DNA from 3 places in the Megasphaera massiliensis genome. Region 1 is predicted to be linked to each of the others. Evidence: riboswitches for the same ligand, from Rfam matches in the RefSeq annotation. Region 1 holds a riboswitch; each other region holds the start of a gene.
The links. Region 1 has a riboswitch for S-adenosylmethionine ahead of cysK (cysteine synthase A). Riboswitches for the same ligand answer to the same signal wherever they lie in the genome.
Positions count from the first base shown of each region.

Region 2: another riboswitch for S-adenosylmethionine. It lies ahead of UCI88_RS10575 (MetQ/NlpA family ABC transporter substrate-binding protein); the one in region 1 lies ahead of cysK (cysteine synthase A).
Region 3: another riboswitch for S-adenosylmethionine. It lies ahead of UCI88_RS10120 (branched-chain amino acid transport system II carrier protein); the one in region 1 lies ahead of cysK (cysteine synthase A).

Region 1 is NZ_JAXIXE010000036.1:160,381-164,307, reverse strand. It holds gene UCI88_RS07605 (sulfate ABC transporter substrate-binding protein) at 1-864, opposite strand, end outside; gene cysK (cysteine synthase A) at 897-1,835, opposite strand; SAM riboswitch class I at 1,913-2,011, opposite strand; gene UCI88_RS07595 (GNAT family N-acetyltransferase) at 2,258-2,743, opposite strand; gene UCI88_RS07590 (hypothetical protein) at 3,116-3,361, opposite strand; gene UCI88_RS07585 (amidohydrolase) at 3,478-3,927, opposite strand, start outside.
Region 2 is NZ_JAXIXE010000048.1:12,103-16,029, reverse strand. It holds gene UCI88_RS10580 (3'-5' exonuclease) at 11-679, opposite strand; gene UCI88_RS10575 (MetQ/NlpA family ABC transporter substrate-binding protein) at 813-1,637, opposite strand; SAM riboswitch class I at 1,723-1,822, opposite strand; gene UCI88_RS10570 (MFS transporter) at 2,100-3,239, shown strand; gene UCI88_RS10565 (FAD-binding oxidoreductase) at 3,314-3,927, opposite strand, start outside.
Region 3 is NZ_JAXIXE010000045.1:60,445-64,371, forward strand. It holds gene UCI88_RS10115 (aldehyde dehydrogenase family protein) at 1-1,136, opposite strand, end outside; gene UCI88_RS10120 (branched-chain amino acid transport system II carrier protein) at 1,248-2,564, opposite strand; SAM riboswitch class I at 2,650-2,748, opposite strand; gene nth (endonuclease III) at 2,822-3,469, opposite strand; gene larE (ATP-dependent sacrificial sulfur transferase LarE) at 3,471-3,927, opposite strand, start outside.

The DNA.
Region 1 (3,927 bases):
ATTTTTGGCGGCCAATTCCTGGCCTTCGTCAGAGTACAAATAGCGCAGGTACTCCTGAGCCGCCTGTTCATGGCCCTTGCGCCGAGCCAGGCGGTCGACGACGGCCACACTGGGCTGTGCTAATATGCTGACACTGGGTACGACGACTTCATAGCTGCCGGGATATTCGCGCATCGTATAGAGCGCTTCGTTCTCCCAGGCGATGAGGACGTCCCCCTGCCCGTTTTCGACAAAGGTCGTCGTCGAGCCCCGGGCGCCGGCGTCCATGACGGTGACATGGCGGTAGAGGTCGGTCATGAAGGCCCGGGTCTTGATTTCATTCCCCCCGAAATGATCAAGGCCCCAGCTCCAAGCGGCCAAAAAGTTCCAACAGGCACCGCCGCTGCTCTTGGGATCGGGCGTAATGACACTGACGCCGGATTTCGTCAAATCGTTCCAGTCGCGTATCCCCTTAGGATTCCCCTTGCGAACCAGAAAGACGATGGTCGACGTGTACGGTGCCGAGTCATCGGGAAGTTCCTGTTCCCAACCGGCATCGATGAGGCCGGCCCGTTCCAGGCGTTCGATGTCATACGACAGGGCCAGGGTCACGACATCAGCCCGACTGCCTTCGATGACCGATCGGGCCTGGCTGCCCGAACCGCCGTGAGACTGGACGATGCGGATATCCTTCCCGGTCTGCTCTTTATAATGCTTTTGAAAGGCTTCATTATATTCTTTATATAATTCACGTGTTGGATCATACGAGACGTTGGTCAAGGTAAGCGTGTCCTCATCAGTCCCACGACCGCAGCCGGCCAAGAGACCGGCCGCCGTGAGGACTGCCGTGACAGTCAGTACCGCTATGATTTTTTTATGTTTCATATCTTTTCCCCCTCGATACCGACTGCAGGCCCTTACAGGCCTTCTTCAAATAAAGATGTAGATAAATAGCGCTCGCCGCCGTCCGGCAAGAGGACGACGATAGTCTTGCCCTCATTTTCCGGCCGCTTGGCGACGGTTAGGGCCGCCTGTAAGGAGGCACCTGACGAGATGCCGACCAAGAGGCCGTCGGTCTTGGCCACTTCCCGAGCCCGTTCATAAGCATCCTCATTCGATACGTCGATCACATCATCTACGAGTGACATATCGAGGACGCTGGGAATGAAGCCGGCGCCAATCCCCTGAATGGCGTGGGGCCCGGGCTTTCCGCCGCGAAGGACGGCCGAGTCTTTCGGCTCGACAGCGACGATTTGTACCTCCCGGTCATGGCTTTTTAACCCCTCAGCCGTGCCGGTAATGGTACCGCCAGTGCCGACGGACGAAATGAAGATATCGACATTACCGTCCGTATCGCGCCAGATTTCTTCGGCCGTCGTCGTCCGGTGGATGGCCGGATTGGCCGGATTGTCGAACTGCTGCGGAATGAAGGCGTTGCCGTAAGACTTTCGCAGTTCTTCAGCCTTGCCGATACTGCCGCGCATCCCCTCGATGCCCGGTGTCAGCACGACTTCTGCACCCAAAGCCTTGACGATTTTCTGCCTTTCCAGGCTCATCGTATCAGGCATGGTCAAGATGAGGTGCAAACCTTTCACGGCCGCGGCCATGGCAAGACCGATGCCGGTGTTGCCGCTCGTCGGTTCGATGATGACCGTATCCTGATTGATCTTCCCGGCTTGTATCCCGGCGTCGATCATGGCCACGGCCACTCGATCCTTGACGCTGCCCAAGGGATTGAAGTATTCAAGCTTGGCCAGGACCCGGCCTTTGATGCCGTGTACCGCCTGCCAGCGGGTCAGCTCCAAGAGCGGCGTATGACCGACGAGGTCGGTCACGTATTTTGCTACATGCTCCATAAGATCCCTCCATGTTGCCAAAAGAAAAGCGCCACCTGTGATAAGCAGATGGCGCAAGAAATAAACGTATGCCCATGACTTCATCTGCCAGGTAAAATCCTGCTGGAATTGGCACCTTACCTACGTAGGTTGCCGCAGCGTCAAAGGGCCAGTCCCTCGGCTGCTCTGGATGAATAGGTTCGTATTGTATTGTCCTATGATAGATAGCTGTACAATACGATTATATCGTACAACACATGATGGTCAAATTTTTTAAGTACCCCATAATGACATACCTCATTCTTATACAATGTATACAACAACGATTCGCTTGAAACGTTACTGGAATTGTACACTTTGTAAGGCGTCTTGTCAAGGCATTTTATGAAAAAAATGAAGAAAAAAGTTAAAATTACGTATAAAGAAGCCTTCATCCGCCTTCATTAAAAAGTAAGGCGCATTTGATACCAAACGGCGCCACCGTGTTCCGAGGTGCTGAGTCCCTCGTTTTTAAAGCCGAATTTAGCATAATAATGCAGGAGTTTTTCCTTACAGGTCAGGACCAGTCCCTGGCGGCCTTCTTTGCGGGCGTCGTCGATAGCTTTCGTGAGAAGTAATGCGGCATAACCGTGCTTCCGATAACTTGGCAATGTATTGACGCCGAAAATCATCTGCCAAGCACCCTTTTCGTCGTGGAGAGAGGCATCCCCATAGAGGTCGTCCGTCAAATCGCGTTGATCCGTAACCATGCCGTCGACGAAAGAAATAAGAGTCCCATCGTCGCCAAAGAGCAGCCAAAAATGACGGCCAAAGTAGGAAATACGGCCGCGCAGGCGTTCTTCCGATGCCGCCTCGGCTGCCGGAAAACAAGCCGCTTCTACGGCGGTGACAGCCTTAAGGTCGTCGAGAGTTGCCGTTCTGATATTCATGCCATCGCTCCTTCCATCACGGCCCTCCTGCCTCTTACAGTCGGACACAGTGAACGTATATTTCAAATATTATATCGTAAATGCCGAGAAAAAGCTACAGGAAAACGTCTGGAGAAAGTCCGTAAATGAACGTCCCGAAAGTTCCAGACCGTCATATCGCTCTTTTTCAACAGCAGCAGCCGGTCGGCATCGAATAAATACCCCTGTAACTCCGGCCCCTTCCGGGAATCGAAGCATCCCTCCGAACCATTCGAACGGCTGTGATTTTCACCGGAAAAGGCCTGTCACAGCGGCAGATACAGAAAAGGACTTGTATGAAGTTTTTACCTCACACAAGTCCTTTTCAAAAGGCTTTATGTCGCCCTTTATGCTTCAGTGTTCGCTTACACCGGCACGGCTTTCTTCCCTGGCTGCGTGATCGGCAGCCATGCGGCGGAGCCGTTTATTTCGCCGTACTTCGGCTTTCCGGTTGCTTTCCTTTATATTCGCGACGACGGACCGGGCCAACCAGCCCAGGAGACAACCGGTCAAGAGGATCTTAATGGCCGGTAAATCCCAGTGTGTCGACAAGAGCAGTGCCAAGACGACGAAGGCAGCCGTGACGAGCGTTTTATTCATGAATCGATGCATCTCCCTGTAAACGTACATAAATAGCCTCAAATTGAATTTAATTATACACGCTTTTCGGGAATAAAACAAGCCGTAATCGCAGGGGCCACTCCCTTGCGTAAAGGCTAAATTTGGGCAAAGAGTTTTTCTTTGGTCCGTTCGGCTTCAGCTTTGATCTTTTCGATGTCGAGTTTGGTAAACTCTTTGTTCCGCAGGAGGACTTCCCCGTTTACCAAAACCGTGTCGACGTCCATGCTGTTGGCGCTGTAAGCCATGAGGCTGAGGGCGTCGTGTTTCGGGTACCAATGGAGGCCTTCGCGGTCGACTAAGGTGATGTCGGCTTTGTAGCCGGCTTCGAGTTTGCCCACATCGGTGTAGCCCAGGCATTTGGCCCCGCCTTCAGTCAGCATGTTGATAGCCGTTTCAGCCGGGATGACCGTCGGATCGAGGGTGTTGGCCTTATGGACAAGCGCCGCCAAGTGCATTTCTTCGACGATGTCGAGGTTATTGTTGCTCGAGGCGCCATCCGTGCCGAGGCCGACGGTGATACCCTTTTTCAGCATCTTAGCGATGGG
Region 2 (3,927 bases), on a different contig from region 1:
TTCAAACCGCTTATTTACGGGCTTCACGGAAGGCATCGGCCAGTGAGAAAGTAAGGGGCCCGGTGACTTTAGTAGCGTCGATGATAGGCTGCATGATGTGGCGGAATTCATCGCTCTTCTTGGATAATACATATAGTTTTGAAGTGTTGCGGGCATCCCACAAGGCGTCGTGCATTTGGCCGTCGAAGGTTTCGCCAAGGGTGCTGACCGCTTTATCAAGGGATATGACGTTGTCGAGCCCCAGAAGATTGCAGTAAATCTGTTGGAAATTCTGCCAGTGTTCGAGCATCCAGCGGACGCGTTCATCTTCTTTGGCATTGGTAATTTTGAGACGGAGTTCGCTGTCGAGCTGACGCCAGTCGTTTTCGCTCCAGGCATACATCTCGTAATCGTTGGGACAGCCTTCATTGCACCAGGTGAGAAAGTGACCGAAGGCTTCAGTGAAATGGGGCTTTCCCTTTAACATTTCCATCGTAATGCCCGTCAATTCTTGGCAAGTCTGATTCATGGCCGTCGTGTATTCCGGCATGACGTATTCTTTGTAGGCTGAGATTTCATTGCCTTCTTCGTCTATCTTGACGGCACCGATTTCGATGATTTCGCCCTTACACGTTCGGCGTGCTTCTTTTTGGTCTCGCCCGATGGGGTTCATCTCGAAGTCGACGAATACTGCTTTCATAGGTCAGGCTCCTTTCTGATTCATGATGATAATTTTTATTATACCATAATAAAAAGGCCTCGTGCAGAAGATATTATGCACGAGGCCTTGTAGTGTCTATCTTTTTTGAAGGCTGTCTTTTAGAAGCGATGGCTTAGAATGCCGGGAGAATCGTTCCTTGGAAGTGTTCGTCGATGAACTGTTTAATCGGGGCAGACTGATAAATAGCGAGGACCTTTTTGTAGGTTTCGTTGTTTTCATCGCCTTGGCGAACGACGAGTACGTTGGCATACGGCGAGTCCTTCGATTCAACGAGGAGGGAATCCTTCTGCGGGTTCAGACCGGCCGGAATGGCGTAGTTGGTGTTGACGCAGGCCAGGTCCGTGTCATCGAGAGAACGGGGAATCTGAGCGGCATCGAGTTCGACGAACTGGAGATTTTTCGGATTGGCCGTAATGTCCGTTACCGAAGCGTCTACGGAGTTGCCGTTCTTCAAGGTAATCAGGCCGGCCTGTTGGAGCAGGAGCAAGGCCCGGGCACCGTTGGTCGGGTCGTTCGGAATCGTTACCTTGGCGCCGTCGGCGACGTCTTTGAGATCTTTATATTTATGGGAATAAACGGCCATGGGCAGGATAATCGTCTTGCCGATGGAAACGAGCTTTAAGCCCTGTTTCTTGACGACGTTATCGAGGTACGGCTGGTGCTGCATGGAGTTCATATCGAGGTCTCCGTCAGCCAGGGCCTTGTTGGGCTGGACGTAGTCGTTGAATTCGACGACTTTGATGTCGAGGCCTTGTTTGGCAGCTTCTTTGGCGACTTCTTCCATGACTTCTGCATGGGGACCGGCGGTGACGCCGACTTTGATTTCTTTCTTGTCACCGGAGGCAGCGGAATCGCTGGAGGAACCGCAGCCGGCGACAGCCAGGCAGGCCGTGGCGATGAGGAGGGCTGCAAAGACTTTTTTTACCGTTATTTTCATGTAAATCATATCCTTTCTGAAAGTAAATGGAAGTTGTCGCTCAAAAAGAAAAGCCGTCATTCAGATGACGGCTCGGATTGCGATTCGTTCATCTGCCGGTAATATACCGCTGGACTTGGCACCTATCCCGATTGGGGGTTGCCGCAGCGTCATCGGGCCATTCCCTCGGCTGCTCTTGATGAAAGACAATGTGTTGTTGATGGTGTATATAGTACCATTGAGAGAATACACTGTCAAGTCCTTTTTTGCTTTTCTTGAGAATTTTTTTGTCTCATGTTATAATGAACCTACTCATCGGAGGGCTTTATACCCGTATTGTATCAGGCTGGATAAGATGTCGCAGCAGCCATTGTCCGGAGGTCCTGCAAGTCCGTATATTTGCAGGTCGACGTAAGGGCAGTCAGGTCTGTTGTGGTTTTTTATCCGGCTTTTTTTGCGCACATAGCTTCGAGGTGATAAAATATGCAGTTTGAACGGGATTTACATTGGCAGATTTATTCGGCAAAAGCCTTTTACTTTATCGGCGGTTTCGGCTTTACGACGTGGGCGTCGCTCATTCCTTTCTTGAAACGGAACCTGGCGATACCGGCCGACCACTTGGGCTTTCTCTTGCTGGGAATCGGCCTCGGGGCCTTGATCATGATGATGCTGGCCGGTACCATTGCGGCCCGTCTCGGCTGCCGTCGTTCCTTGACCATCGCCGGCTTTTGCATCGCTGCCTTTTTGAATCTCTTGTGCTACATGCCGGCCTATGGGCTGGCTGTCCTGACGGCGGTCTGCCTCGGCGCTTCTTTAGGCCTCATGGATGTCGTCGTCAATATCAATGGCATCTTTATCGAACGAAAAGTTCGTACGCGCATCATGTCGGGCTTGCAGGCCATGTGGTCTCTGGGCAATTTCATGGGCGCCGCCTTCTTTGCCTTTTTGCTCCAATTCCACCTGCCCTGGCAGGGCGTAGCCTTTGCCAGTTCGGCTGTCATCATGGCCTGCGTTTTCTTTTTCGGGCCTCACTTGCACAATGAACGCCAGGCGGCTCAGAAACGGCCGCACTTCATACGGCCTAAGGGCCAAATCGCCGTCATCGGCCTTATTTGTATGATTGCCTTTCTCGTCGAAGGCGCTATCGATGACTGGAGCGGCGTCTTCATGACCCTTGAAAAGGGCATCGATATCTCCCGGTCGGGCTTGGGGCTGACCTTGTTTACGGCTTCGTCCTTCATCACCCGCCTGGCAGGGGATACGCTGACTATGCATTGGGGGCCGCGGCGCCTTCTTGCCCTGTCCCTGCCCATTGCCTTTTTGGGATTTATCGGACTCTTGACGATCAGCGAAGGCTGGCTGCTCTTCCTGTCCTTCATTTTAATCGGTCTCGGTACGGCCAACACGGTACCTATTTTCTATTCCCTCTTGGGGCGGCAGAAAGTCATGCCTATTTCTGACGCCGTTTCGTCGGTCAGTACCATCGGCTACGCCGGCATCCTTTTGGCGCCGGCCCTCCTTGGCTTTATCGGCCGGACCTATTCGCTGTACGCGTCTTTCAGCCTGGTCACGGTCCTCTTGGTCGTCATGGCGGCCATTTCCTTAAAAATCGTAAAAGAATAATCGCTGCCGCCGGAACGATGGGGGCATAAAAAAACTACGGCCTTATGAGCAATCCCTCATAAGGCCGTAGTTTTTTATGCGTCGATGACTTTTCCCGGATTTAAGATACCCTTCGGGTCGAGGGCCCGTTTGATGGTCTTCATGATGGTCAGTTCGCCCTTGGGCGTGAACTGTTCCATGTATTTCAGCTTTTTGGCGCCGATACCGTGTTCGCCGGCCAGGCGGCCGCCGACGCTGTAGGCATAGGCGTATACTTGTTGATGGAATTCTTCGACGTTTTTGTCCCACTCTTCGTCGCTCATATCCATCTTGCAGAGGACGATGTGCAGGTTGCCGTCGCCGATGTGAGCATTGATTTTAACTTCAAAGGGATAATTTTGACCGATGTCCATGATTTTTTCGATCGTTCCGGCAATCTTATGAACCGGTACGACGACGTCGTCGGTCAGGAATACCTTGCTCTGGAGTTCGACTGAGGTCTGGCAGTTGCGGCGCATATTCCAAATGCGGTCGTCGGCTTCGAGGACGTTTACAGCCCCCGATTCTTCACAGATCGTGCAGACTTTGTCCATTTTGGTGTCCAATTCGTCTTCCTGGAAGGTTTCGACGGTGATGATGACGTAAATGCCGTCGTCGTAATGGGGCATGTCCTTGTAATGGCAGTAATCGGCACAGCCGCGGACGTACG
Region 3 (3,927 bases), on a different contig from region 1:
CCGAAGATTTCTTCTTGGGCAATGGTCATGTCGTTGGTCACATCGGTAAAGACCGTCGGATTGATGAAGTACCCCTTTTCAGGCGCTTCCGGACGGCCGCCGGCCAGGACCGTCGCCCCTTCTTCGATGCCTTTGGCAATGTACGAATCGACGATCTTCCACTGTTCTGCCGAAGCGACAGCGCCGACTTTCGTCGTTTCCAAGGTCGGGTCGCCGACCTTATATTCCGGCAGGACCTTGAGGATGATGTCTTCGATTTCTTTTTTCGCTTCCTTCGGGATGATCAGCCGCGACAGAGCCGTGCAGGTCTGGCCGCTGTTGAGCAGGAGCGAATTGAAGCACATGCGGACGGCCTTTTCATAGTCGGCCCCGGGCAGGATGATAAAGGGTGATTTGCCGCCCAATTCCATGCTGATGCGCTTCATAGAAGCCAAGGCCCGCTGGGAGACCTTGATACCGGCTTTGGTCGAACCCGTAAAGGATATCATGGCGATATTGGGGTCGTCGCAGATAGCGTTGCCGATTTCACCGCTGCGGCCGGGGATGAAGTTGAAGACGCCCTTCGGGAAGCCGGCCCGATCAAAGGCTTCGGCCAAATAATAAGCCGTTACCGGCGTAGACTGGCTGGGCTTTAAGACGACCGTAGCACCGACTAAAATAGCCGGGATGACTTTCTGGATAACCTGGCCCAAAGGATAGTTCCACGGCGTGATGCAGCCGATGACCCCTAAGGGACGGCGGTAGACGACGGACTGGGGCAGTTTTTCGACTAAGGGCAGGTCCGGGGCCAAGTCGATATAAGACTGGGTCCGTACGAACTGGTAGGCGATGTGATTGGTCTTAACGAAGGAAACGGGGATGCCCAATTCCTTGACGGTGGCATCGACCATCTGCGGTTCAAACTGAATGAGCTCTTTAAGCAATTTTCTCATAAAATCAATTCGTTCTTCCATCGGCCTTGCCGCCCACGCAGGAAAGGCCTTGGCTGCAGCAGCTGAGGCCGCGGCGACATCCTGTTCACCGGCAGCGGCAACGGTCGTGAAAACTTCCTTCGTCGCCGGATTTTCAACGTCGATGTATTGGCCGGATAAGGGAGCTACCCACTGGCCATCGATATACAATTTTTTAAAGTCCATGAAAAAAACCTCCTTTGCGCTGATTTATGCTACCATTATAGATAGAAATTCTCCATTGTGCAACAAAAAAGGCATCGTACTCTGAAAAATTTAAGTACAATGCCTTTACCATTATTTTGCCTCGACTTCCAAGGCCTCCGATTCCGACGCGAAATGCCCCAGAACAGACCCGCCGACAAGACCGACGACAAAGGGAACGATCCAGCCGAAGCCGTAGGCCGACAAGGGAACGGCAGCGACGATGGCTTTGGCAACGGCCAGGCTGCTAAGGCCCGGCAGGGATTCCAAGCAGGCGAAGACCGTGACCAAGTAGACCGAACCCTTATAGGCCCACTGATTGGGCAGCAAGGGACCGACGATGCCTAAGACCAATAAGGCCAGGCACGGCGGATAAGCGACGCCGAAGATCCAGCCGATGTAGGTGACGATGCCGTCGACACCGAGGAAGGCCGTCAGGGCCGAGAGGATCGAGCAGGCGACGGCCGCCTGTTTATAACTGACACGGCTGCCGGAAGTCGTGCTGGTAAATTCCGCAACGGCAGCGATCTGACCGATGGCTGTCGTCAGGCAGGCCAAGACGACGGCGATGCCCATGGGAATCATGACCCAGGTGCCGATGCGGTGGATGATGGCTACCAAGAGTTCAGCCCGGCCGATGGACTGGGGATAGTAGGAACTGACGCTGGCCCCCATGTAGAGCAGGCTGCCGTAGATGATGAGCAGCAGGACGAAGGAGACGACGCCGCAGTAGATGAGGACCTTATTGCGCTGGCCGACGCCCGTATAGCCCTTGCCGCGAATGGAGCTGAGGAAGACGGCAGCCATGATGAAGCTGACCAGGACGTCGCCCGTATTGTAGCCGCCGAGGAAGGCATTGACGAAGGGATTGTCTGCGGCAGGTTCCGCCGGCGTCCCCAAGGGGAAGAAAATCCCGGCAATGGCGATGGCCACCAAAATGAAGGCCAAGGCCGGCGTCAAATACTTGCCCATGCGGTCCATGACGTTATGCGGGTCGGCGACGAAGAAGTAGCAGAGCAGGAAATAAAGGACGACTAAAGGAATCATGGGCGCTGCCGGAAAATTTCCTTGTACACCGAGCTGGATGGCCGTCGCCGCCGTCCGCGGAATGGACACGAAGGTACAGACCAGCATCAAAGCCGCCAATAAAATCCGGTACGTATATTTTCCGACCTTGTCCGTAATCGTATGGACGTCGCCGTTGAGGCCGATGACGATGAGCGTAAAAATAGGCAGGAAAATCCCCGACAAGGTCAAACCGGCCAGGCCCGACAAGAAATCACTGCCGCTGTTGAGCCCCAAGTGCGGCGGAAAAATAAGATTGCCGGCCCCGAAATAGGTGGCAAAAAAAGCAAAGCCCAGGATGATGACATCCCGTTTCCGAATCGTCTGTCTGCTGGAATCATTCATAAGAAAAGTCCCCCCAACCCCATCATAAAGAATAAGTGCATCATACAAAAAAGAGGCGCTGCCCTCAAGCTGCGCCTCAATTCACATCATATCTTTCAGGAATAGCCTGTAGGAATTGGCACCTTACCATTGGCAGGTTGCCGCAGCGTCATCGGGCCCATCCCTCAGCTGCTCTGGATATTGCGGTATGAAATTTTGTATGTATTGGTAGTATTTTATAAAACTTTTCGCTGTTTGTCAATAACTTTTTAACAAAATTACTTCTTCGACGGCTTATTTTGACTTCCCGGGCATAAATCAGAGAGGAAGCATTCGTCGCATAAAGGCTTTCGGGCCTTGCAGACCCGTCGTCCGTGCCAGATGAGCCAATGATGAGCCCGGCTCCACCATTCCTTGGGAATGGCCTTCTGCAGTCCCTTTTCGACTTCAAGGGGCGTCTTGCCTTTGGCCAGCTGGAGCCGATTGGATACGCGAAAGACGTGGGTATCGACGGCGATGGCCGGAATGTCGAACAAGACACTGACCAGGACATTGGCCGTCTTGCGGCCGACGCCGGGCAGTTTCACCAATTCGTCAAAAGTCTGCGGTACTTCACCGCCATAGTCTTCACAGAGGATGGCGCAGTTGGCCAGGATATTCTTGGCCTTGCTGTGATAAAGGCCGCAGGTCCGAATCTTTTCTTCGAGGCCGTCGAGGCCGAGGGACAGCATCTTTTCTGCCGTATTATATTCCGGGAAGAGGCCGGCCGTCACGATATTGACCCGTTCGTCCGTGCACTGAGCCGACAAGATGACGGCAATCATCAGTTCAAAGGGCGAATTGTAGTGCAGGGCCGGCTTCATGATGCCGTATTGATCCTGGAAACGCTGGAGCATTTCATCTTTTACTTTCTTGGTAACAGCCATATCACTTTACTTCCTCATCGGTATCGATGACATCATTGAGACTTCCCATTTCATAGCCGCCAAGGTCGAGGGTAACGTAGGAGAACCCCGTATCCTTAATGGCCCGGACGATTTCCTGGCGATGGGCCAACACCGACGGGATCTCGTCTAAGCCCACTTCGATACGGGCTACGTCGCCGTGATAGCGGACCCGCAGCGACCCTTGAACGTAAGGAGCCACAGCGGCTTCGGCAGCATCGATCTGAGCCAGGAGATGCGGCGTCAGGCGGACGCCGTAAGGAACGCGGCTGGCCAAACAAGCGGCACTCTGCTTATTCCAGGTCTGGAGACCGAATTCCTTGGACAGGGCCCGGATATCGGCCTTGTCTAAGCCGGCTTCGATCATGGGACTGCGGACCGAATCAGACAGCTCTTTAAGGGCCTTCATGCCCGGCCGGTAATCGCCGAGATCGTCGACA